3 regions of the Lysinibacillus sp. OL1 genome follow, and region 1 is predicted to be linked to each of the others. Evidence: riboswitches for the same ligand, from Rfam matches in the RefSeq annotation. Region 1 holds a riboswitch; each other region holds the start of a gene.
What was found. Region 1 has a riboswitch for cobalamin ahead of EW028_RS10035 (ABC transporter substrate-binding protein). Riboswitches for the same ligand answer to the same signal wherever they lie in the genome.
Positions count from the first base shown of each region.

Region 1 (7,900 bases):
TGATAAAGATCGTGTGCTAATTAAAAATGATGGGTCATTCACATATTTAACACCAGATATTGCTTACCACGAAGACAAAATTGTCCGTGGCTTCGATAAATTAATCAATATTTGGGGAGCTGATCATCACGGATATATTCCACGTATGAAAGCAGCGATTCAAGCACTTGGTTATGATCGAGATACGTTAGAAGTGGAAGTTATTCAAATGGTTCAGCTTTACAAAAACGGTGAAAAATTTAAGATGTCTAAGCGTACAGGGAATGCAGTAACAATGCGTGAGCTTGTAGAAGAGGTTGGCCTTGACGCAGTTCGTTACTTCTTTGTAAAAACAGCTGGCGATTCTCATATGGACTTTGATCTTGACCTTGCAGTATCACAATCTAATGAAAACCCTGTGTACTATGCACAATATGCACATGCACGTATTTCATCTATTTTACGTTCAGCAAATGAACAAGGCTTTGCTGCTACAACAGAACATCTCAATTTGTTAACAGCAGAAAAGGAAATTGATTTACTGAAAAAGATTGGTGATTTTCCGAAAGTGGTAGCGGAAGCAGCGAAACACCGCACACCGCACCGTATTGCAAACTATATTCAAGAAACAGCAGCTGCATTCCACAGCTTCTACAATGCAGAAAAAGTATTAGATGCTTCAAACAAAGAGTTAACAGAGGCTCGTTTAGCATTAATTACGGCTGTCCGCACAACAATTGCGAACGCACTACGCTTAATCGGCGTATCTGCACCTGAAAAAATGTAATTAAACTTTAGGCTCCTAACATGAAAAGTGTTAGGGGCTTTTTTTAATGGATAGAAGGCTGAAGATGAGAGATAAAGTTCCGAATGTGTTGGATAGAAGGTCAAAAGAAACGAATAAACCGTGGGAAATTAGCTGTCCCAAACTTTATTTTTCTGTTAATTCCGAAAATTTTGTTGAAGTTTACGTTAACGTCAATGGTATACTGTTGCCAATTAGGAAAGGGGAGATGGTTTTGAAGACGATTCAGGAGGTAGCAAAGGAGTTTAATGTGTCTACGCGGACAATTCGTTATTATGAGGAACTTGGACTTCTTTGCCCCCATCGTTCATCTACCAACCAACGAATCTTTTCAAAAAAAGAATTAGCGAAACTCAAGCTTATTTTCAGAGGCAAGCGGTACGGATTTTCGTTGGAGGAAATCAAAGAGATGGTTTTACTATTTGATTTTGATCGCTCAGGAATTCAGCAATTAGAGCGAACGGTTGAATACGGGGAACAAAAAATTCAAGAGATTGACAGTAAAATAGCTGAGCTGACGCAGATGAAGCGTGAGTTACAACAAATGCATGGCATGTTTAGCGAAAAATTAGCGACTTTAAAGGGAGAGATGCAAGATGAATAGTTCCAATTTATTAGCACGTAATGCCCGTAAGTATTCGAAAAATGAAGCCGTTATTTGTCATGGCAGAAGAGTAACCTACCAAGATTTAGATAGGCAGGTGACACGTTTTAGTCATGCTTTACTAGAGCAGGGAGTAAAGCAGGGGGATAAGGTTTTAATTTTTATGCCAAACGTTTTAGAGTTTGTTGTCTGTTACTTTGCTATTCAGCGTATTGGAGCGATCGTTGTGCCAGTCAATGCAAAGTTTACATTGCAAGAAGTAGAGTACGTGGCGCAGCATGCCGAAGCGAAGGCAATTGTCGTACATGAGGTTATTTTTGCAGTAGTTGAACAGCTAGCTGGTATTCCGTTGAAAATTAAAACAGGTCAAGAAAAAGTGGGATGGTATCAGTATGAATCAATGCTTCAAAATGCAAGTACACAAACGATTGATTGTCAGTTACAAGAGGATGACCCTTCCACGATTTTATATACATCTGGCACGACAGGAAAACCAAAGGGTGTGTTATTTAGCTACCGTAATATTTTAACAGTGGCGCAAATGATAGCTGTTGAAATGGAGGTAAAGCCTGAGAGCCGTATTTTGCTTATGATGCCATTAACACACTCTGCACCATTACATTTATTTTTAATGGCGGGTGTATTGGTAGGCTCAACAAATGTATTAACACCAACTTTTACACCCGATTTATTCATTGATTCCATTGAAAAGGAGAAAACAACACATTTCTTTGGAGCACCTGTTGCTTATTTATTAACGGCACAGCTGCCAAGGCTACATTCGGCAGATTTGTCTTCTATGAAATGGTGGGTCTATGGTGGAGCACCGTTATCTCAAAGTGAGGTTCGATTCATTCAGCAGGCATTCCGCACAAATAATTTGACTTGTGTATATGGATTAACAGAGGCAGGTCCAAGTGGTTCATTATTATTTGGCAAGGAGCATGAAGCAAAGGCAGGAAGTATTGGCCAGCGGGCGCCACTTGGTACAGAGTTGCGTATTGTGAATGACAGTGGAGAAGATGTAAATGTAGGCGAAGTGGGGGAAATTGTCTTATTAGGTGAGGGTAACATGCTTGGCTACTATAAGGATGAAGTAGCAACTAATGAAGCCTTTATTGACGGTTGGTTAAAAACAGGGGATCTAGCTCGCAAGGATAAAGATGGTTTTATTTGGATTGTAGATCGTAAAAAGGATGTCATTATTTCGGGTGGTGTCAATATTTATCCGAAAGAAATTGAAGATTGTTTATTGAGTTTTGAAGGGATATTCGAGGTTGCAGTAATTGGTGTACCACATCCGCAATGGGGGGAAACTGTAAAGGCTGTGTATTGTGCTAAACAAGATATTGATGAGGAAGCTTTGAAAGCTTATTTAGAGGAACATCTTGCAAAGTTTAAAATACCACGTATTTTTGAAAAAGTGGAAGCGCTCCCACGCAATGCATCAGGCAAAATATTAAAACAAAATTTGAAGGGGCAAGAGGTGAGATAGCATGAAAGTATTACAACAAGAAGCAATGCGTACTACGAACTTTTTTACGGAAGATGACACGCTTCAAAAAATAGTAGAAATGATGTTAGATAAAGAGTTTTTATCCTATGCCCAACGAGAGTTAACAGATTTTGGTGAGCTATGTGCAGGTGATATTGATGCGAGGGCAAAACATACAGATCGACAGGGTGAGCCTCGCCTTCAAAGATATGATGCCTATGGTGAAGAGATATCGGAGGTTTGGGTTAATGATGGCTATAAAAAAACGATTGAAGAGACATATAATACTGGGATTGTAGGCTATGTACACAAGCATATTCCGCAGCTAGGCCACAAGGGGAATTATGTTTATAGCTTTGCACAAGGTTATTTGCTATCCCATGCAGAACCTGGTTTTTATTGTCCCGTAACATTGACGATGGCTACTGCCTATCTATTAGATCATTATGCAGATGAAGAGGTAAAGCAGCGTTTTTTACCACATGTTTGTGCAACAGGTGACACAGATTTATATGAAGGTGCGACCTTTTTAACAGAACGTCAAGGAGGCTCTGACGTCGGTGCAAATGTGGTGGAGGCGAGAAAGGATGGCACTGCGTATCGTCTATATGGTGAAAAATACTTTGCATCCAATGCGGGCATGTGTGGTGTAGCGATGGTATTGGCACGACTAGAAAGTGCACCAGCAGGTTCCAAAGGCTTAACGTTGTTTGCAGTTCCTTGGCGTAAAGAAGATGGAACAACAAATCATCTACGTATTCGCCGACTGAAAGATAAGCTAGGCGTTCGGGCAGTTCCCTCTGGTGAGGTAGAATTTGATGGTGCTCTTGCCTACGTTGTAGGGGAGCAAAATAAAGGGATTTATTATATGCTAGAAGCACTAAATCTCTCCAGAATTTGTAATGCAGTCGCTTCAATTGGTATTATGCGTCGCGGCTTCTTAGAGGCGAAACATTATGTAAGCAATCGACATGCATTTGGCAAGCCCTTAACACAATACCCTATGATTCAGGATACTTTAGGGAAATTTGCAGCTAAGTTGCACGTGGAAGTAGCGACAGTTTTTGATCTTATTCAATTATACGATAAAGTGACAAGTGGACAGGGCACACAGCAAGATCTTATTATGAATCGTTTATATATTGCCATTATGAAAAAGGAAACGGCAGAGCAAGCTGTTCACTATGCTAGTGAGGCAATTGAATTACATGGAGGTAATGGCTATATAGAAGACTTTGTAACGCCTCGCTTATTAAGAGATGCGCAAGTATTGACGGTGTGGGAGGGGACGGCTAATATTTTGGCCTTGGAACTCATTCGTTTAGTAGATAAGTTTCATGCCCATGAACTGTTTGTACAGGAGATGGAGGAACGATTAGACAAATTAGCTAACAGTTCATTAGTACAAATTGTTAAAGAACAATTGGCGAATATGTCTGTGAAACTTCAAATTTTTAGCGCTTTAGACGAAGCAACGAAAACTTTTGAAGCAAAAGGTGTGGCGGAAAAAATGGCGCACCTTTATGAAAGTGTCATAGCGGTTGAGTGGGCACATAAATTTGGTGGGAAATATGAAAAACTAGCGGACATTTATTTAGAGCAGACATGGTCATTAAGAGAAATGGGTGCACAAATGAAAACAGTTCAATACTTTTCTGAAATTGTATAATGGCCGGGGAGTCGTCTTGAATGGAGGCGACTTCTTTCATTTTCATGTATAATGAAATCAACTGAATATTATAAAGGTTCTTTACTTAAGTAAAGTGAAAAGGGAAATCGGTGTAATTCCGATGCGGTCCCGCCACTGTAAGTGTGAGTTTTTTCAAATGATGCCACTGAAGATTTCGGGAAGGCTTGAAAAATCGCAAGTAGCACTAGCCAGGAGACCTGCCTTTATAACGACATGACAACCTACGAGGATAGGGTGGTGGATTTTGTATCAGTTTTTTTGGTGCGATTTTGCCCCCTCATCGATCAAAGATGAGGGGTTTTATTTTGATGTAGAATAAAGCGAAATGTCGCACGGATCAACGAAGGAGGATTCACATGAAGAAATTTTGGAAAATAGGATTATCAGCATTTTTAGCAGTAGGCTTGCTAGCTGCTTGTGGGCAGGAAGCAAAAGATAACAAGCCATCTAACGAGCAGCAAACACAGCAAGAAACAGCCCAGGTGGATGAAGCAACATTCCCAATGACGATAACAGATGCCCTTGGTAAGGACATTACACTTGAAGCACCTCCTGAGAAAATTGTTTCACTTATTCCGAGTAATACGGAAATCCTTTTTGGACTAGGTTTAAATGATGAAATAGTTGGTGTTACGGACAACGACGATTATCCGCCAGAGGCAGCTGAGAAGGATAAGGTTGGCGGTATGGAATACGATATTGAAAAAATTATTGCTTTAAAACCAGATATCGTTTTTTCACACGAATCTAGCATGTCTCTTTCAGAAGAGGCTATTGCACAGCTTGAATCAGCAGGTTTGAAAGTATTTGTTGTAAAAAATGCACAAGACTTTAATGAAACATATACAACAATTGAGCAACTGGGACGTGCTACAGGGAAATTACCAGAGGCAGAAAAAATTGTCGCGAATATGAAGGCAAAAGTAGAAGAAGTTTTGTCTAAAGTCAAGGATGTTGAACCCAAAAAAGTGTTAGTTGAAGCATCAGATGAGCCAGATATTTATACAGCTGGCAATGGTACATTTATGAACGCGATGCTTGAAATGATTAATGCAGAGAATGTAGCTGTAGATGGCGATAATTGGTATAAAATTGATGCAGAACAAATTATCGCAAAAAATCCAGATGTCATCGTGGTGACATATCATTATGTACCAGATATTTTAACGAAAATACCAAAACGTGCGGGCTTTGATACGATTAATGCCGTAAAAAATAATGCGATTGTGCAGGTAGATGAAAGTACGACAAGTCGTCAAGGGCCACGTTTAGCTGAAGGTCTAGAAGAATTAGCAAAAGCAATCTATCCTGAGGTATTTAAGTGAAAAAAATAGCACTAGCCTATACATTAACATGTACGCTTCTTCTTATTAGCATCTGGTGTGGCGTAGCGATAGGCTCGGTTCATATTCCATTAGAAGTATTGTGGAATAAGGCGGTTGATGAAACAGCCGCCAATATCTTTTGGAAAATTCGTTTGCCTCGCGTGTTATTAGCGGGACTAGTAGGCGCATCTCTAGCTATTGCTGGAGCAGCTTTCCAAGGTTTATTAAAAAATCCATTAGCAGATCCATATACACTAGGGGTTTCATCAGGGGCTTCTGTTGGTGCTGTTTTAACGATCTTTTTTAGTATTTCTATACCTGTTGTCGGTTTGTATGCGCTGCCAACCTTTAGTATGATTGGTGCTATCATTACGATGGTAGTTGTTATGAGCTTTGCTAGACTCGTAGACCGCTCATTAAAAATGGAAACGTTGATATTAACAGGTGTTATTTTTAGTTCATTTTTAGGTTCCCTCATTTCATTAATGATTGCCTTATCTGGTGAAGAATTACGTCAGGTAATAGGCTGGCTACTTGGTTCTGTTTCGATGCGTGGTTGGCCATATGTCCAAATGATCATTCCATTTGTGATTGTAGGTTCAATAATGCTATGGACACAAAGACGAGAATTAAATGTCTTGTTGTATGGTGAAGAGCGAGCAAAACATTTAGGTGTTAATGTAAAGCGTAGTAAATATTTGATATTAGCAGGTGGCTCCATGCTAACTGGAGCAGCTGTAGCAGTTTCTGGCACAATTGGCTTTGTAGGATTAGTGGTGCCGCATATGACAAGGATGATTTGGGGTTCTGATCATCGCCACTTATTACCATTATCTTTTTTCAATGGTGCAACATTACTCATTATTTGCGACTTAGTAGCACGAACAATCATTGTGCCAAGAGAGCTACCAATTGGTGTCATTACGGCATTTATTGGAGCACCTGTTTTCTCCTATATTTTTTATAAGCAGCGAAGAAGCAAGGGGGTACGGGCATGATTGTTGTTGAACATCTATCAGGTGGCTATGAAGATGTACCAATCGTCAGGGACATTAGTTTTACTGTTGAAAAAGGAAAAATTCTTGGCATTCTAGGGCCGAATGGTAGCGGGAAATCCACATTATTAAAAGTAATGAGTGGTATTTTACCAGCTACTGCTGGAACCGTTTCGATTGATGGACAAAATATTCTTTCTTATCATGCTCGTGCTTTGGCAAAAAAAATGGCTGTATTACCACAGCTTCATGCAAATGCTTTCTCGAACAGTGTGAGAGAGGCAGTTTCACTGGGGCGCTACCCGCATCAAACAGGCTTTTTCTCGAGTTGGTCTGCACAAGATGAGAAGGCAGTTCAACATGCAATGCTTCAAACAGGTGTAAAGCGATATGAGCATACACCGATGGAATTTTTATCTGGCGGTGAACAACAAAGAGTTTTTGTTGCACAGGCATTAGCTCAAACAGCTGAAATCTTACTGCTGGATGAACCAACGAACCATCTTGATATTGCACACCAACGTCAAATTTTAGATATGGTTCGGAAGGAAGCCATGGAGTGTGGTTTAACAGTCGTTATGGTACTACACGATATGAATTTAGCCTCTCTTTATTGTGATGAATTATTGCTGATGGAAAGCGGACAAATGAGAGCACTTGGTGCACCACATGAAGTATTAATTGCCTCACAAATTGAAGAAGTTTATCAAGCACGGGTGACTACATATGCTCACCCTGAAATACCAAAACCTCAAATTACAATGATGCCCGCAGCTACAGACTATCAGCAGCGAGCTGTCATCAAAAAAGAGCACTTTACGATAACTGAACAATATATCCAACTTCAATCAGAGCTTCCTCTGAAGACCGTATCTTCTGCAGTTCATAACCCAGGTATTGGCTGGCATAATTGCTTATTAAATCGCTCAGTTCCTGGTGATTATGTCATTAGCGATGTGAAACGAGAAGTTAAAGAATTTTTGAAAAGGGAAAATTTTTCATCTACA
Region 1 is NZ_SJDS01000004.1:177,999-185,898, forward strand. It holds gene argS (arginine--tRNA ligase) at 1-766, shown strand, start outside; gene EW028_RS10020 (MerR family transcriptional regulator) at 999-1,388, shown strand; gene EW028_RS10025 (class I adenylate-forming enzyme family protein) at 1,381-2,883, shown strand; gene EW028_RS10030 (acyl-CoA dehydrogenase family protein) at 2,885-4,552, shown strand; cobalamin riboswitch at 4,610-4,792, shown strand; gene EW028_RS10035 (ABC transporter substrate-binding protein) at 4,930-5,898, shown strand; gene EW028_RS10040 (FecCD family ABC transporter permease) at 5,895-6,896, shown strand; gene EW028_RS10045 (adenosylcobinamide amidohydrolase) at 6,893-7,900, shown strand, end outside.

Region 2 (7,900 bases), on a different contig from region 1:
TACACTTAAAACGTACTCTTGATCTGGAACAGCATCGATAATCATACGAACCGGTTCACCTTTTGCTGTACCATAAGCGGTCTGCATTGGATAGGCTTCTTCTTCACCTTCATCATTTTCAGCTTGATCGATTTCTTCTGGTGGCACAGGATTAAAGTCATCTTTTAGATAAAGCTCCATAGAGGCAGTGACACCTGGAATTCCCGATAGATCAAATTGTAACGTCGTCGGTTTTTTGACAGAGAACGTGAAGTAATCTTGATCTTGTTGTTGATCTTTTGACAGTAATGTATAGTTTTTACCTGCTGTACTATATGGGAACTTTTTAATAAGCTCCATCGTAGACTTGTCTATTGTATCAATTGGCAAGTCCTTCGTCGTTTGTGCTGTAAAAATGTAAGTAGATTTGCCTTTTAAACTATAGCTTCCATTATGATCTTTGACACCAATGACAAGCGTTCCCTTTTGATCTGCTTTAAATAGATAACCTTCTTTTTTTCCTACGCGAACATCATTGACATGGATAGGCTCTACATCTCCAATCCCGCTATTTGGGTAGAAATATAAATCAAAGGCATAGTCGTATTTGTCAGCGCCTTTTAATGTTAATTGAGCATATTCATTTTCTTCTAAATCGACTTTATACCATTTCTTTTCGTCTTGCTGTTCAAAAGCACCCTGTTCTGTATTTAGCTTATTTTTAGCAAGGATCTTGGCGTTCTTAATACGATCTTCCTTTGTCTCTGAATAATGCTTAGGCAATTTATTTAAATCAAATTGTAATGCTTTTACAGGATCAACTAATCCGTGACCATAAGTAAGATCATAGCCTTTCTCGCCCAAATCTTGCGCGGTCATTTCTAAAATCGCTTCTATTTGATGCGGTTTTAAAGATGGGTCTTTGGATTTAAGAAGAGAGGCGATACCTGCCACGACAGGAGAGGCCATGGATGTTCCACTAAACTTGACAAAAGATGATCCTTTCTTCGCATCATGAACGGTACTATAAATGTCTTCACCTGGTGCAACAATATCCACAGACGGGCCGTAATTGGAGTAGCTTGATAGTTTGTTGCGTTCGTTTGTTGAACCAACACTAATGACACCTTCGTAAGAAGCGGGGAAGGAATATTCATCTGTCGATTCATTGCCTGCGGCCGCCACAATTGTAATCCCACTATCAATCGCCTTCTGAACGGCTTCCTTCATCAGGGGAGATTCACCATAGCCTCCTAGACTCATATTAATAACGTCAACGCCCTGCTCAATTGCATAAAGAATACCCTGTGCAATGATGAAATCATTAGCACCTTCTTTGCCATTAAATACATCAATTGGCAGTAACTTTGCATTCGGATTAATCCCATGCCCACCTACGCCATTATCTTTTGCTGCGGCGATAATACCTGCCACATGTGTTCCGTGATCGCCTGAATAGGTAGTATTAGCAGGTGCTGCTGCATTATAGGGTGGGAGTACTTGTGACTTTAGATCGGGGTGTTTAAAATCTACACCAGAATCAATGACAGCAACTGTGACATCATGGTTGCCTGCTAATTCTAGTGCCTTATCCATTTGCAGTAAGTTTAAATGATACATCTCTTGTTTTTTAGGATCAGCTTCTTTATTAAAAGAATGATAGATGTAACTAGGAGATACACTTGATATTCCGTTTTGCTTTAAATAGTAAGAGACGGCTTTTTCGATCGATACGCCTTTATTTAGTTGTACAACATCATACCCTAATGAAGGAATGGAGCGGATGACCTTGGAGCCAATTTTTTTATGTACGTTTTTATCAAGACCTGAATGCTTGATAACAATTGTATCCTTACTCATCCATTTTTCTTCATTCTTCTCTGTTTGTTTCGCACTGTTTGCCAGCATGTTTTTCGCTTTATGCTGAGGTGCCTCAGCAAAGGCAGAAGCAGTAGGAACCATGAGTGCAGCAGATGCTACAACAGCGACTGATTTTTTATACCAACTTTTCAATTGTTATCTCTCCTTGGTGTTATAAATTAAATCTCGACTATATTAATACGGACAAAGATTAGAAAAGTTTCGTAATGTAGGAAAATTTTTCTTTGCTATTTTAATTTTTGGTAGGTTTAACGAAAAAACCTAGCATTGTTAAAAGCTTTAGATCATTTCTATTAATTGTTGTAGCTCCTGCTTGGAACGAGGGATGTTGATATTTTCCTGCAATAGCTTCTTTTTTTGCAAAGCTATGACCATTTCAAAAATCCATGGACGTTCAAGATGCGCGCGATGTAACAATTCGTCTTCATAAAACAAGGTGATTGGATCACCGTTATAAATAATTTTTCCAGCCTCCATAACAATGATTAGATCTGCCCATTCATAGGCGAGAGGTATGTCATGGGTTGCTAGTAAAATGGTTCTCTCACCATCATCTAATTTGGCTAAGTATTGTAATACTTGTGTAGCATAATAATTATCAAGACCTGCTGTTGGTTCATCTAACAAAAGGACAGAGGGCTCCATCGCTAAAACACCTGCCATTGCTACACGTTTTTTCTGACCTACGCTTAAAAAATGAATGGGTTTATCAAGCAAATCTTCCACTTCGGTTTGCGCAACGGCCCATGCTATTTTTTCTTCCGTTTTTTCAGTAGACCAGCCGAGATTCAATGGGCCAAATGCTATATCTTGCTTGACGGTCCCTGAAAAAAGCTGATGATCTGCATTCTGAAAAACAATGCCGACTTTTTGGCGTAGGGCCTTTAAAGCTTTTCGACTATATTCCAGATCGTTGCCTTCGAATACAATCGTTCCAGCTGTAGGTTTTAAAATACCGTTAAGATGCTGAAATAAAGTCGATTTTCCTGCGCCATTATGTCCGAGTATGGCGATTTTTTTACCTTTTGGAATGTCTAATGTAATATCTGACAACGCCTTCGTACCATCCGCATAGGCATAAGATAATTGGTTGAGTTCAAAATAAAATGCTGTCATGTAAAATACCCTCCATATACGATGAGGACTAGTAAAATAGCTGCCATGCCTAGCCAATTTTTCTTGCTATAAGAGCCCATCTCTTGCCAGTAGACGGCCTCGCCTCCACGTGATTGCATGGCATTGTTGAGCTCTCGGCTACGCTGAAACATTTCCACAAATAATGCCACAATAAGCATGGAGACAGAGCGTAGCCATTGCATCGGTGAATGATAGCCAAGACGTGCTTGCTGGGCGAGATGTATATTTTGCATGCTTTCTAAAAACATAAAAATAAAACGATAGATTAGTTCGACGAGCTCCACTAATAAAGAGGGGAGTCGCCATTGTCGTAGCACATAACATATTCCTTGTACGGAAGTGGTTAGAATTAAAAAGTATAAACAACTAATGCTGCCAAGGACAATAAAGAACAGCTGTTGCGCTGCTAACACACTTGCATTCCCGATAAAGACAGTCCAATTCCTAAATGTAAACGACCAAATATGGGCAGGGAGTGTATTCGTTGATGATGTAAAGGAAAGTAAAATAGATACGAGACTTGTTAATAAGAAAAAGCTAGGTAGCAATAATAATTTGCCGTAGTATGCAAGCGGAATTTTTGCACCTAAAATGATAAAAGCACTCATTACAAAAAATGTAATGAGTGAAAGTCGTTCATCTCTCATGATGAGCGTTATGAGAAGTAGTCCAAGTGAAAATATCATTTTTTCTAGCGGATGAACGGACGCTAGCTTATTCAGATAGGCATACTTATCAATGAGTAACATAATGGTTAACCTTCTTTGTGTTTGCCACGCATATAGCCGATGAAGTAGCCAATAAAGCCAGCTCCTATAGCTGCCTGTAGCACGAATAATAAGCTTTCGATTTCACCACTTGGTGGCTCCCATAGACTTTCAAACCATGGTTCATATTCCGCATTAATTTCACCAATAGCTGCTTCTGCTTCTCCATCAGCACCACCAAATTCAGCACCTTTTTGTATGAATAAGGGAATGATGGCTAACAACACAACAATTGCTAATAACAATAAATTTTTTTTCATTTGTTAATGTGCCTCCTTTGTTGAGAAAACACGTAACGTTTTTAATTCGCTAACATTGTATTTTTTCAAGAAATTCATCACAATGACCGTTAAAATTCCTTCACTCACTGCTAAAGGAATTTGAGTTAAGGCAAAAATACCTGCAAACTTTGTAAAGGATGCCATAAAGCCTCCAACCTCTGAAGGAAAGGCTAGTGCTAGTTGTACAGAAGTCACAATGTATGTACCTAAATCACCAAGCATAGCTGCAAAGAATATGGCTAGTGAAAATGACAACCCTACTTTTTGAGCCCCTTTAAAGACAAAGTAAGCAATAAAAGGACCAACAATAGCCATAGAAAAGGCATTAGCCCCTAAAGTTGTAATTCCTCCATGAGCTAATAATAAAGATTGAAATAATAAAACGATTGTTCCAATTACACTCATTGCTAGAGGGCCAAAGAGTACTGTCCCAAGTCCTACACCAGTTGGGTGAGAGCAACTACCTGTAACTGAAGGGATTTTTAGGGCGGATAGCACAAAGGCAAAGGCTCCTGAAAGCCCCAAAAGCATTTTGGTTTCAGGATTTTCATCAATGGTTTTTCGAATAGAACGCAATCCTAGAATGATAAATGGGATAGAGATCACCCACCAAAAAATAGCCCATTCGATTGGTAAAAAACCTTCCATGATATGCATGGCAAAGGCACGTTTTGGCACGATTAAAAAGGCCAGTAAAAAATAACTAAGTTTCCACCATGATAATGTCAAAAAGCTTTCCTCCTAACTAATTAATAGATTTTTAGAATATTGCGTGCGTAATTAAAAAAAGCACTTCTCCTTAGGTGGAAAAGTGCATAGCTAAAAAAGCAAATAACAGTCTCATCTGCTAAGCCGCACACCTATCCTCGTAGGTTGAAACGATCACTTATTTTTCGGCAGGTCTCCTGGCTCTAGTTCAATGCTTTATAGGTCTTCCCATCCGTTGGACAGTGACATATTCTATAAAGCTCCCTATTACAGTGGCGGGACCGCGCCGGACTCAAACCGGCTTCCCTTTTAAGCAAAATGACAAGCACTTTGCACCGAAAAACATTCAAATTGTGAGATTTCACGACAAAGTGTAACATGAATTTCCATAAATATGCTATACCTTTTATGAAATTTTTTAAATTAAAGGTCAACGGTGAATATTCTGATAAAAGTTTGTGCGCAAATTATATAGATTGTATAAATTTCATACCTAGTTCCATTCAAAATTGATAAATTTGTCATAAATTTTTAAAGAAATATTGAAATTTTAAAATAATAAGATATGATAAAGACAGTTTTCTATTTAAAATTCTACTAAAAATTTCATATAAAACGTCAATAAGTGCTCGAATAGCTCGAGATAATAGGGAAATTGGTGAAAATCCAATACAGCCCCCGCTACTGTAATAGCTGATGAAATCGCAAAGCCACTGGTACAAACTTGGGAAGGTGCGACAGTAAAATGAAGCTTAAGTCAGGAAACCTGCTTATTTGATTGTGCATGCAAACTTTTCGGAGGGAGAAGTTGAAGCGAAAGCGGGTACCTGTATTTCATTCTATTCGTTTTTATTTGGCTTCTACAAAACCTTTACTCTTCGTTATAGAGTAAAGGTTTTTCTTTTTCCAAAAAGCAAATGAGGGGAGACAGAACATGACAACTTGGAATTTAGAGGGGATGAAAACACATCTCTTTATTTGCAATGGCAGTAGCTGCATGAAAAAGGATGGGGAGGAAATTACCTTAGCCATTCGAGATGAGATACAGCGGCAAGCACTCGATCAGGAAATACATACGACAAGAACGCGCTGTAATGGACGCTGCAAGGATGCTTGTGTGGTAATCGCTTATCCTCAAGGAAACTGGTATCGTGTGCCATCAACAGAGCATGCTAGAACACTAGTACAAGATTTACATCATGAATCCTTATACAACGAACATGTCTTTACACTTCGTGAAGGTACATTACAGCGTACTGCTCAAACAACTGCCATTAAAGGGATCGAAAAGGTGAAAGAGGGGTAACAACATGGCGCAAAAAGGAAAAATTTTCGTAGTAGGCTTTGGACCTGGAGATTTTAAGCATATTACGACACGTGCAGTAGAGGCTTTACAACAAAGTGATATGATTATAGGCTATAAAACCTATGTAGAGCTGATTCAAGATTTAGTAAGTGCAAAATCGATTGTTAGTACAGGCATGACAGAAGAAGTGTCGCGTGCACAGGAAGCCGTTCGTCAAGCCGAAGCAGGGAGCATCGTCTCAGTAATTTCGAGTGGTGATGCAGGCGTCTATGGCATGGCAGGATTAGTCTATGAGGTGTTAATTGAGCTAGGCTGGACAGAAGCTACAGGAATTGAAGTAGAAATTGTTCCTGGGATTTCTGCGATTAATTCATGCGCTAGCATACTTGGTGCACCTATTATGCATGATGCTTGTACAATCAGTTTGAGTGACCATCTAACACCTTGGAATTTAATTGCAAAGCGTGTCGAGGCAGCTGCAATGGCGGACTTTGTCATTGCTTTATACAATCCTAAAAGTGGACGTCGAACAAGACAAATTGTCGAGGCTCAACGAATACTCTTAGAATATCGTTCGCCAGACACACCAGTTGGGCTTGTGAAAAGTGCCTATCGAGAACGTCAAGAAGTGACCATGACAACACTAGCAGAAATGCTAGAACATGATATTGGTATGCTGACAACTGTCATTATCGGGAATTCGTCAACATTTTTCTATGACAATAAGATGATTACGCCCCGCGGTTACCAACGTAAATATACCCTGGGTGAAGAGAAACAGCCATTACGTCCACATCAACGTTTACGCGAAGAAAATGAACCTTGGGCAATGAACCAAGAGACAGGAACAGCGCGAAATGACTTTACGGCTGACCCTAATGCAGGGCGCTTTAATAAACCCAGTATAGCCGCTACGCCAAAGCCGAAAAAAACAGCTCTTGAAATGGCTACAGCGGCACTTGCAATGGTAAAAGGGACAAGCGCAGTCAAAATAACACCGAAGCTTGTACAGCAAAAAATAGAATCTATTTTTGAATTAGCAGTAAGTCCTGGTGTAGCCAATAAGTTTTTTACTCCCCAGCAAATGATGACGTTAGCGGAGGTCGTTGGGGATGAGGGGACGATGGAATACACACCAGATCATCAAATTCATTTGAAAATACCAACGACTGCCCCTGAACAGATCACAGAGAAATTACAGAAAGTAGGGTTTTTATTAGCCCCGATTGGTGATGTGTTATCACTGAAGGCTTGTGATTTTTGCTACGGTGAAAAGGCTGATTCAATACCATATGCAGAGGAAATACAAGAAAAACTAGGCGGTATGTCCTTACCGAAGACATTAAATATTGGCTTTAATGGCTGTGGGATGGCCTGTTATCGGGCTGTATTTGATGATATTGGCATCGTCTACCGCAAAAGTAAATTCGATGTCTTTATTGGAGCAAAACCAGTCGGTCGTACAGCACACGCAGCACAGCCTGTTGTAGAAGGGCTGGAGCCTGAGCAGCTGATTCCACTCATTACAGATATTATTGAAGAATATAAAGCAAATGCTCATCCAAATGAACGCTTATTTAAATATTTTAAACGTGTGAAAAAAATACTGCATTTTACGTATCAAGATATGTCTTCCAAAATAAAAGTAGAGCCAGCTCCGTGCGGCGACTAGTAAGGAGTAGAGAGATGAAAGCTATTTTATTTGTCGGCCATGGGAGCCGTTTAGCAGCAGGAAATGATGAGGTTCGTACATTTATCGAACAAATGACACCTCGTATTGATGAACAATTTTTAGTGGAAACTTGTTTCCTTGAATTTGCTTCACCTAACATCGAAGAAGG
Region 2 is NZ_SJDS01000008.1:173,310-181,209, reverse strand. It holds gene EW028_RS15685 (S8 family serine peptidase) at 1-1,992, opposite strand, end outside; gene EW028_RS15680 (energy-coupling factor ABC transporter ATP-binding protein) at 2,140-2,976, opposite strand; gene cbiQ (cobalt ECF transporter T component CbiQ) at 2,973-3,746, opposite strand; gene EW028_RS15670 (energy-coupling factor ABC transporter substrate-binding protein) at 3,752-4,024, opposite strand; gene EW028_RS15665 (energy-coupling factor ABC transporter permease) at 4,028-4,774, opposite strand; cobalamin riboswitch at 4,924-5,108, opposite strand; cobalamin riboswitch at 5,360-5,541, shown strand; gene EW028_RS15660 ((2Fe-2S) ferredoxin domain-containing protein) at 5,688-6,059, shown strand; gene cobJ (precorrin-3B C(17)-methyltransferase) at 6,064-7,731, shown strand; gene EW028_RS15650 (sirohydrochlorin chelatase) at 7,746-7,900, shown strand, end outside.
Region 2: linked by a shared signal. The riboswitch ahead of EW028_RS15660 ((2Fe-2S) ferredoxin domain-containing protein) and the one ahead of EW028_RS10035 (ABC transporter substrate-binding protein) in region 1 are both predicted to bind cobalamin.

Region 3 (7,900 bases), on a different contig from region 1:
CACCATGTAACGGCTATCACAAGTAGTGCTGAAGAAAATTATAAATTCTTTACCTATGTTTTAGGAATGCGCTTAATAAAGAAAACAGTGAATCAGGATGATATTCAAACATACCATTTATTCTTTGCAGATGATAAGGGTAGTGCGGGTACAGATATGACGTTCTTTGATTTCCCTAATATCCCAAAAGGTGTACATGGTACTAATGAAATTTCAAAGACCTCTTTCCGTGTACCAACGGATGCTGCTTTAGATTATTGGATAAAGCGCTTTGATCGTTTAAATGTGAAGCATACAGGTATGAAAGAACAATTTGGTAAGAAAACACTATCTTTCGTAGATTTTGATGAGCAGCACTATCAGTTAATTTCTGATGAGTACAATACTGGTGTGGCAGCAGGTACACCTTGGCAGGATGGCCCCATCCCACTTGAGTATGCCATTACAGGTTTAGGGCCAGTTTTTGTACGTGTCGCTAATTTTAAATACTTTAAAGATGTATTAGAAAAGGTAATGCTCTTTAGAGAGATTGCAGAAGAAGGGGACTTCCATTTATTTGAAGTAGGTGATGGAGGAAATGGCGCCCAGATTATTGTCGAGCACAATACAGTCTTACCCGTTGCTCGTCAAGGTTTTGGTACTGTACACCATGCTGCCTTTCGTGTAGAGGATCGTGCGGTATTAGATGAATGGACTGCACGCTTTGAAAGTTTTGGTTTCCACACTTCTGGCTATGTAAATCGTCATTTCTTTGAATCATTGTATGCACGAGTAGCTCCGCAGATTTTATTTGAATTGGCTACAGATGGTCCAGGATTTATGGGCGATGAGCCATATGAAACATTAGGAGAAAAACTGTCATTACCACCGTTTTTAGAACCAAAACGAGAACAGATTGAAAGTCTTGTTCGTCCGATTGACACTGTAAGAAGTTCCATTATGTTCGATAAAGAATATGAGTAATACCATTTCATCCAGTTGGGAAAGAAAAGCCCTACTGGATGTATACATAACTGTATTGGGGGATAAAAAATGGAATTTTCCAAGCTGATTGATAAGCGTCGCTCTGCTAATAATTTTATCAAGGACGTTAAGATGACTGAAGAAGATATACGCTCTATTTTGGAGGATGTTAAGCTTGCCCCTTCAGCATTTAACCTACAGCATGCTAATTATATTGTTGTGCTGGATGAGGATATGAAAGAAAAGGTGAGAGAGGCAGCATATGGTCAATATAAAGTACATTCAGCTTCAGGTGTAATTCTTGTACTAGGTGACAAGGAAGCATATAAAAATACTGCTGAGCTAAGCCAGGGCATGGTGGATTTAGGCATAATTACAGCGGGCGAACTAGAGGATATTGTAGCAGAGAATACAAGATTTTATGAGGATCGTGGTGAAGGATTCATGAAAGATGAAGCCATTCGTAATGCTTCTCTGTCTGCAATGTTATTCATGCTAGCTGCGAAAAATCGTGGTTGGGACACTTGCCCAATGATTGGCTTTGATAATCAGAAAATGCGTGAGCTTTTCAATGTGCCAGAAACACATGAAATAGCCTTAATGATTACTATTGGGAAAGAAAAAGAAAGCAGTCGTCGATTACGTGGGTATCGCAAGCCAGTTGAAGAATTTGCCATTTATTATTGAAATGGTATAAAATACAATAGCTATACAAATACTATGAATAATGTACATTTAGGAGGAAACATCATGAAGGTAGTAGCAATCGTAGGTAGTATCCGTAAAGAATCTTATAATATGCAATTAGCTCAATTTATTCAAAAACGTTATACAGAAAAGTTAGATCTTGAAGTATTAAGCCTAAAGGACCTACCAATGTATAATCAAGATATTGAAAATGAGGCTCCACAAGCAGTTCTTGATTTTAAAGCAAAAGTAAAAGCTGCAGATGCTGTACTTTGGGTTACACCAGAATATAATGGTACAGTGCCTGGGGTTATGGTAAATGCTATTGATTGGCTATCTCGTGTAGATAAAGTAATGATTGGCAAACCATCCATCATTATGGGTGCATCAATGGGGAACTTAGGTACTGTAAAAGCACAATTACATTTACGTGATATCTTATTCTCTCCAGGCATTAACTCACCATTACTTAGCGGCAATGACGTTTATATTGGTGCTGTTCACACTAAATTTGATGAAGAAGGCAATTTAACTGATGAAGGAACAGTGAAATTCCTTGACGTAGTCATTGATAATTTCTTAAGTTGGGCAAAAAAATACGTTTAATTAAATTCTAACCCATAAGTATACAATATACTTATGGGCATTTTTGTTTAGAAAGATGCTACTTCTGCATGAAATCTTCACACTTTCACGATATACTTTTAAGAAATTCTAAAATGGTGGTTACGGATGAGAAAATTATCATTAAAGCTTGGTATTATCTTTTTCATTACATTGTTTTGTATTGAGACCTTTATGATGTTTTTTTTGCATGTTTCCCTGACGAATTCTAGAGTGGAAGAGGAACTAGAGCGTTTACAAGCGAGAGGAAATTCACATCGTACGATATTAGAACAGAACTTCAATAATGAAACATTAGCACATGTCGTTCTTATGGAATCAGAAGCAAGTACAGATGTCGTGGTGACTGACTTTTTCGGGACAATCCTTGCATCCTCACAACCACATCAAGAAATCAGTGATCTGATTCGTGAGATTGAGGGGGAGGGGGAAATACCTTATGAAGGAAGGGTTTTACAAGACAATTGGCAAGAAGTTAAAGCTATTGCGACTATAAGCCCTATTCAAAACCAGCAAGGAACGATTGGCTATGTATTTATGTTTCAAAATACCGATTCCATCCATGCATTAATGAAACGGCTCAATAAGCATTTTCTCATCGTAGGTATTGTATCTGGTCTTGTCAGTATTGCAGTCATTGTTGTTCTATCTCGCAAGCTGGCTAAACCACTTATTCAAATGAAAGAGGCTACATTGAAAATGAGTAAGGGTGATTTTACAGTCGCTCTTTCTACGAATGGAAAAGATGAGCTTGGGGATTTATCAAATGCTATCCAGCTTTTATCCAATGATTTAAATCATCTAAGGCAAGAGCGTAAGGAGTTTTTATCGAGTATTGCACATGAGCTTCGTACACCACTAACTTTTATTAAAGGCTATACAGACATTCTTGCTAAACGGGATTTAACAGGGCAAGATCGTCAAAAGTATTTAGCTATTATAATAGAAGAAACAAATAGACTTTCAAGATTAATTAAAGATTTATTTGATTTAGCGAAAATGGATGAAAATTCATTTGTAATTGAAAAACATTGCTTATATTTAGAGCCGTTTTTTACAAACATTGAAGAAAAATTAAGTCCCGCGTTTCAAGATAAAGGTATCTATTTGGTTGTACGTTGTGATAATGGCTTAACACTATGTGCAGATGAAGCAAGACTTGAGCAAATCGTGATTAATCTATTAAATAATGCATTCATCTATTGTGCGTCAGGAGATATGACTACAGTTACTGTAAAACAAGACCGTGGAATTTTAAGCATCGTCGTTGAAGACACAGGGAAAGGAATTCCAAAGAAGGATTTACCGTATATTTTTGATCGGTTTTATCGAGTGGAAAAATCACGTAGTCGTGCATTAGGTGGATCTGGACTTGGGCTTGCTATTGTCAAGGAGCTTGTACAAGCACATGGGGGAGAAATAAAGGTTAGAAGTGAAATAAATAAAGGGACTACTTTTGAATTGTCATTTAAAGGAGTAGAAACGAATGAAAACGATTTTATGCATTGATGATGAACCAAGAATGTTAGATTTATTAACCCTTTATTTGGAACCACTATTTATTTGTAAAGCAATGTCTTCTATACAAGAGGCATTGGATTTTTTAGAAGAAGAGCATGTGGATTTAGTTCTTTTGGATATTATGATGCCAGAGATGGATGGGTGGCAGGTTTGCCAGGAAATTAGGAAGTTTTGGGATGTTCCTATCATTATGCTTACTGCAAAAGGAGAACACGCTGATATTGTAAAAGGTTTAAACCTTGGTGCAGATGACTACATTTTAAAGCCTTTTGATGAGGAAGAGTTGTTAGCACGCATACATGCTGTATTAAGAAGAACGATATCTGAAGACAAAGTGATTAACTTTGAAGGGCTTTGTTTAGATAGAGAGTCCTTTGAAGTATATTTTCAACATAAGGCAATTCCATTAACACCAAAGGAATTTGCCATGCTCGCCCTATTTTTAGATTATCAAAATAGAGCATTTTCTAGAGAACACCTTATCCATGCCGTTTGGGGATTTGATGTAACGATTGAAGATCGTACCATCGATTCACATGTACGTAATTTACGAGAAAAATTAAGAAAAAGTGGTTTTCCGGCGGATGATTACTTGCAAACCGTTTGGGGCATCGGCTATAAATGGCATAAGTCTGCAAAGAGAAAGCAAATGGAACATAAAAGCTAGAAATTAACCTCTACCAGAATTGAAGGTAGAGGTTATTTCTATTATTTTGAACTAAGCTAAGAAATGATGGATATGACCTATGAAAAACATCTAGCACAAGTAGGGGGAGATATACTATTGAATGGGCATAATCTTCAATGTTTTTTGTAATCTATAGGCGAAGATACCAGCAAAAATAGCTAAAATAATATCTTTTGGTAGTGGAGGAATCATCCAAAGCCAAGCGAGCTTATATGAAAAATTCTCTGGCGCACTTGCCCAAAGCTTATAGGCAAAAAACATCCAATTTGTTCCTATCAAATAATTTATAGCCGTTGCTACCAAAGCAGCTACGATAAAACTTTTCTTTGTCCCGCTTCGTTCTACGATCAATCCTGCAACAAATGCAGCTAATATAAATGTAATAATAAACCCAAAGGTAGGGCTTAAAATTTGGCCAATTCCACCACCGAAACGAGCAAAGACAGGGGCTCCTGCCAATCCTACGCACATATAAATTGTGCAGGCGAGCGCACCTTTTCTACTACCAAGAATAAGCCCTGCTAAAATTGCAAAGAAGGTTTGAAGCGTAATGGGTACACCACCAACTACCATAAAAGGTGCAAAGGAAGTGATATTAGCACCCACCATCATTAGCGTTGAAAATAACCCAATGTAGGTAATGTCAACAGTTCTTAACTTATGGTGACTATGTTGTGTAACAGTTGCCATGAATTTCACCTCGTTTTATAAGTTATTACTGCTAGTGTAAAAAACGAATGTATTTGTGTCAACTTTGTTGTTTATTTAAGTTAACTCAATTGCTGAATTAAATTGAAGTAGACTATCTATCTATAAAAATGTATGATAGAACCGTCACCATTTTATAACTTCAAATACTATTGGTGTGACATTTTTAAATGTCACTTAAAAGGGAAGTCGGTGGAAGTCCGACGCTGTCCCGCAACTGTAACGAGGAATCCTATAATATGATTTGCCACTGTTTAAGAATGGGAAGGCAATTATAGGATAGTGAATCGAAGCCAGGAGACCTGCCATTTAGTAATACCTGTAATGCCCACGAGGATGCAAGCAATACGGACAATAGCTGGATATTTTTCTGACTTTGTTTAATCTAGGGTATTTCTATGCGCATTTTCGCATGGGATACCTTTTTTTATTGCTTCATTCATCAATATATTCAGTAGGAGTTTAAAACAGATGAATAAAAAATTTATGTTATTTTCCTTCGTACTTTTCATGGTATTAATTGTTTCAATGACCTTTGCTGTAATGGTTGGCTCAGTTTCAGTTACTCCGTTATATGTATGGAAAGTTATTCTTTCTAAAATTCCTTTTATACAAAATTCGATCGAGCAAGATTGGAGTCGCTCTCAGGAAATCATCATCTGGCAAATAAGAGCACCTCGTGTTTTGCTAGCAGCGATAGTAGGAGCGGGGTTAGCTATTGCAGGGGCAGCCATTCAGGCACTAGTACGTAATTCTATTGCAGACCCGTATATTCTAGGGATTTCTTCAGGGGCAGCTGTCGGCGCTACTTCTGTGATTATTTTAGGAGCCTTTTCATTTTTAGGTATTTACGCTCTTTCAGTATCCGCATTCCTTGGTTCATTACTTGCCATTGCACTTGTCTTTTTCTTATCACGTGTTGGGGGACGTGTCTCTATTTTCCGCTTGCTATTGGCAGGCATGGCTGTGTCCTTTATCTTAACGGCTATCTCTAACTTTATTTTAATGATGTCAAAGCAAGAAGGGGCCTTAAAGGCTGTTATGTTTTGGATGCTAGGTAGTTTAGCTGGAGCCAAATGGAATAATATTGTGATTCCAGCTTTCGTATTCTTTATTGTATTTGGGCTACTGTGGCTACACTATCGCAATTTAAATTTATTATTACTAGGAGAAGAGGCGGCAGTGACATTAGGCGTTAATCTTCAGCAATTCCGTATTCAGTTAATACTACTAGTATCTCTATTAACAGGTGTGCTTGTCGCAGTTAGTGGTTCTATAGGATTTGTGGGATTAATTATTCCCCATATTGTGCGTTTAATTGTGGGCTCAAACTATAAATACGTAATACCTATCAGTGCTTTAATAGGTGGAATATTCTTAGTGTGGGCAGATGCCTTTGCTCGAATTATTATTGCTCCTCAGGAAATGCCAATTGGTATTATTACAGCTTTTTGTGGAGGACCATTTTTCATTTGGCTTCTCCGTCGTAACAACTATTCTTTCGGTGAAGGAGATTAACTTCCATGACATTAGAAGCGAAACAAGTATCATTCTCCATTTACGATCAGCGTATACTGCATGATGTAAGCATTCAAATAAAAGAAAAACAATTTGTTGGATTAATTGGTCCTAATGGGAGCGGAAAATCAACATTGTTAAAAAATATGTATCGTCTCCTAAAACCTGAAAGTGGATCGGTAGTATTAAATGAGCAAGATATATTAAAGCAATCAAGTAAAGCAATTGCGAAAAATTTGGCTGTTGTAAGCCAAGAGACACCCGTATTATTTGATTTCACTGTGCATGATTTAGTCAGTATGGGAAGAACCCCACATAAAAAGCTGTTAGAGCTTGATCAAGAGAAAGATTTTCAAATTGTTAAAGAGGCTCTTAGGCAAACGGGCATATCGCATTTAGAGAAACGAAGCTTTAGTTCGCTTTCTGGTGGCGAGAAAAAGCGTGTCATGGTTGCAAGGGCACTCGCTCAACAAGCACAGATATTAATATTAGATGAGCCGACGAATCATTTAGATATTCAACATCAACTTCAACTTATGGATTTAATTCAGACTTTGCATTTAACCGTAGTAGCAGCTTTACATGATTTGAATATTGCTGCTATGTATTGCGATCAAATTTACGTTTTACAGCAAGGGCGAATAGTTTGTCATGGTACACCAGAGGAAGTACTTACGCCAACAGTGCTGCAAGATGTATTTGGTGTTTTTGCGGATATTCAAATCCATCCAATGACAGGGAAGCCGTATCTTACATATGTTCCTGAACAGTTCACGAAGGGGTTTAGCCAAATATAGAAAAGTGTCATCTTCTATTAGATACATAAAACATCCTTTAAGGAGTGACTGTATGCAAATAGCCTTTACGAAAATGCATGGTATTGGCAACAGCTATATCTATCTTGATCTTTTCCAACATGATTACAAGGAAGATATCTTTTGTGTATTGGCTCAAAAAATGGCCAATGTCCATACTGGTATTGGCTCAGATGGATTGATTATTATCCAACCCTCTAAAATTGCTGACTGTGGTATGCGTGTATTTAATAAAGATGGATCTGAGGGGACAAATTGTGGTAACGGTCTTCGCTGTGTTGCTAAGTATATTTTTGAACGTCATATTGTACGACAAGAGCTAATTACGATTGAAACGAAATCCGGGATTATGCTGGCACAGGTAGTGGTGCAAGAC
Region 3 is NZ_SJDS01000016.1:43,306-51,205, reverse strand. It holds gene EW028_RS21580 (ring-cleaving dioxygenase) at 1-963, shown strand, start outside; gene EW028_RS21575 (nitroreductase family protein) at 1,033-1,650, shown strand; gene EW028_RS21570 (NADPH-dependent FMN reductase) at 1,714-2,256, shown strand; gene EW028_RS21565 (sensor histidine kinase) at 2,383-3,783, shown strand; gene EW028_RS21560 (response regulator transcription factor) at 3,761-4,462, shown strand; gene EW028_RS21555 (biotin transporter BioY) at 4,577-5,173, opposite strand; cobalamin riboswitch at 5,328-5,515, shown strand; gene EW028_RS21550 (FecCD family ABC transporter permease) at 5,663-6,709, shown strand; gene EW028_RS21545 (heme ABC transporter ATP-binding protein) at 6,715-7,506, shown strand; gene dapF (diaminopimelate epimerase) at 7,559-7,900, shown strand, end outside.
Region 3: linked by a shared signal. The riboswitch ahead of EW028_RS21550 (FecCD family ABC transporter permease) and the one ahead of EW028_RS10035 (ABC transporter substrate-binding protein) in region 1 are both predicted to bind cobalamin.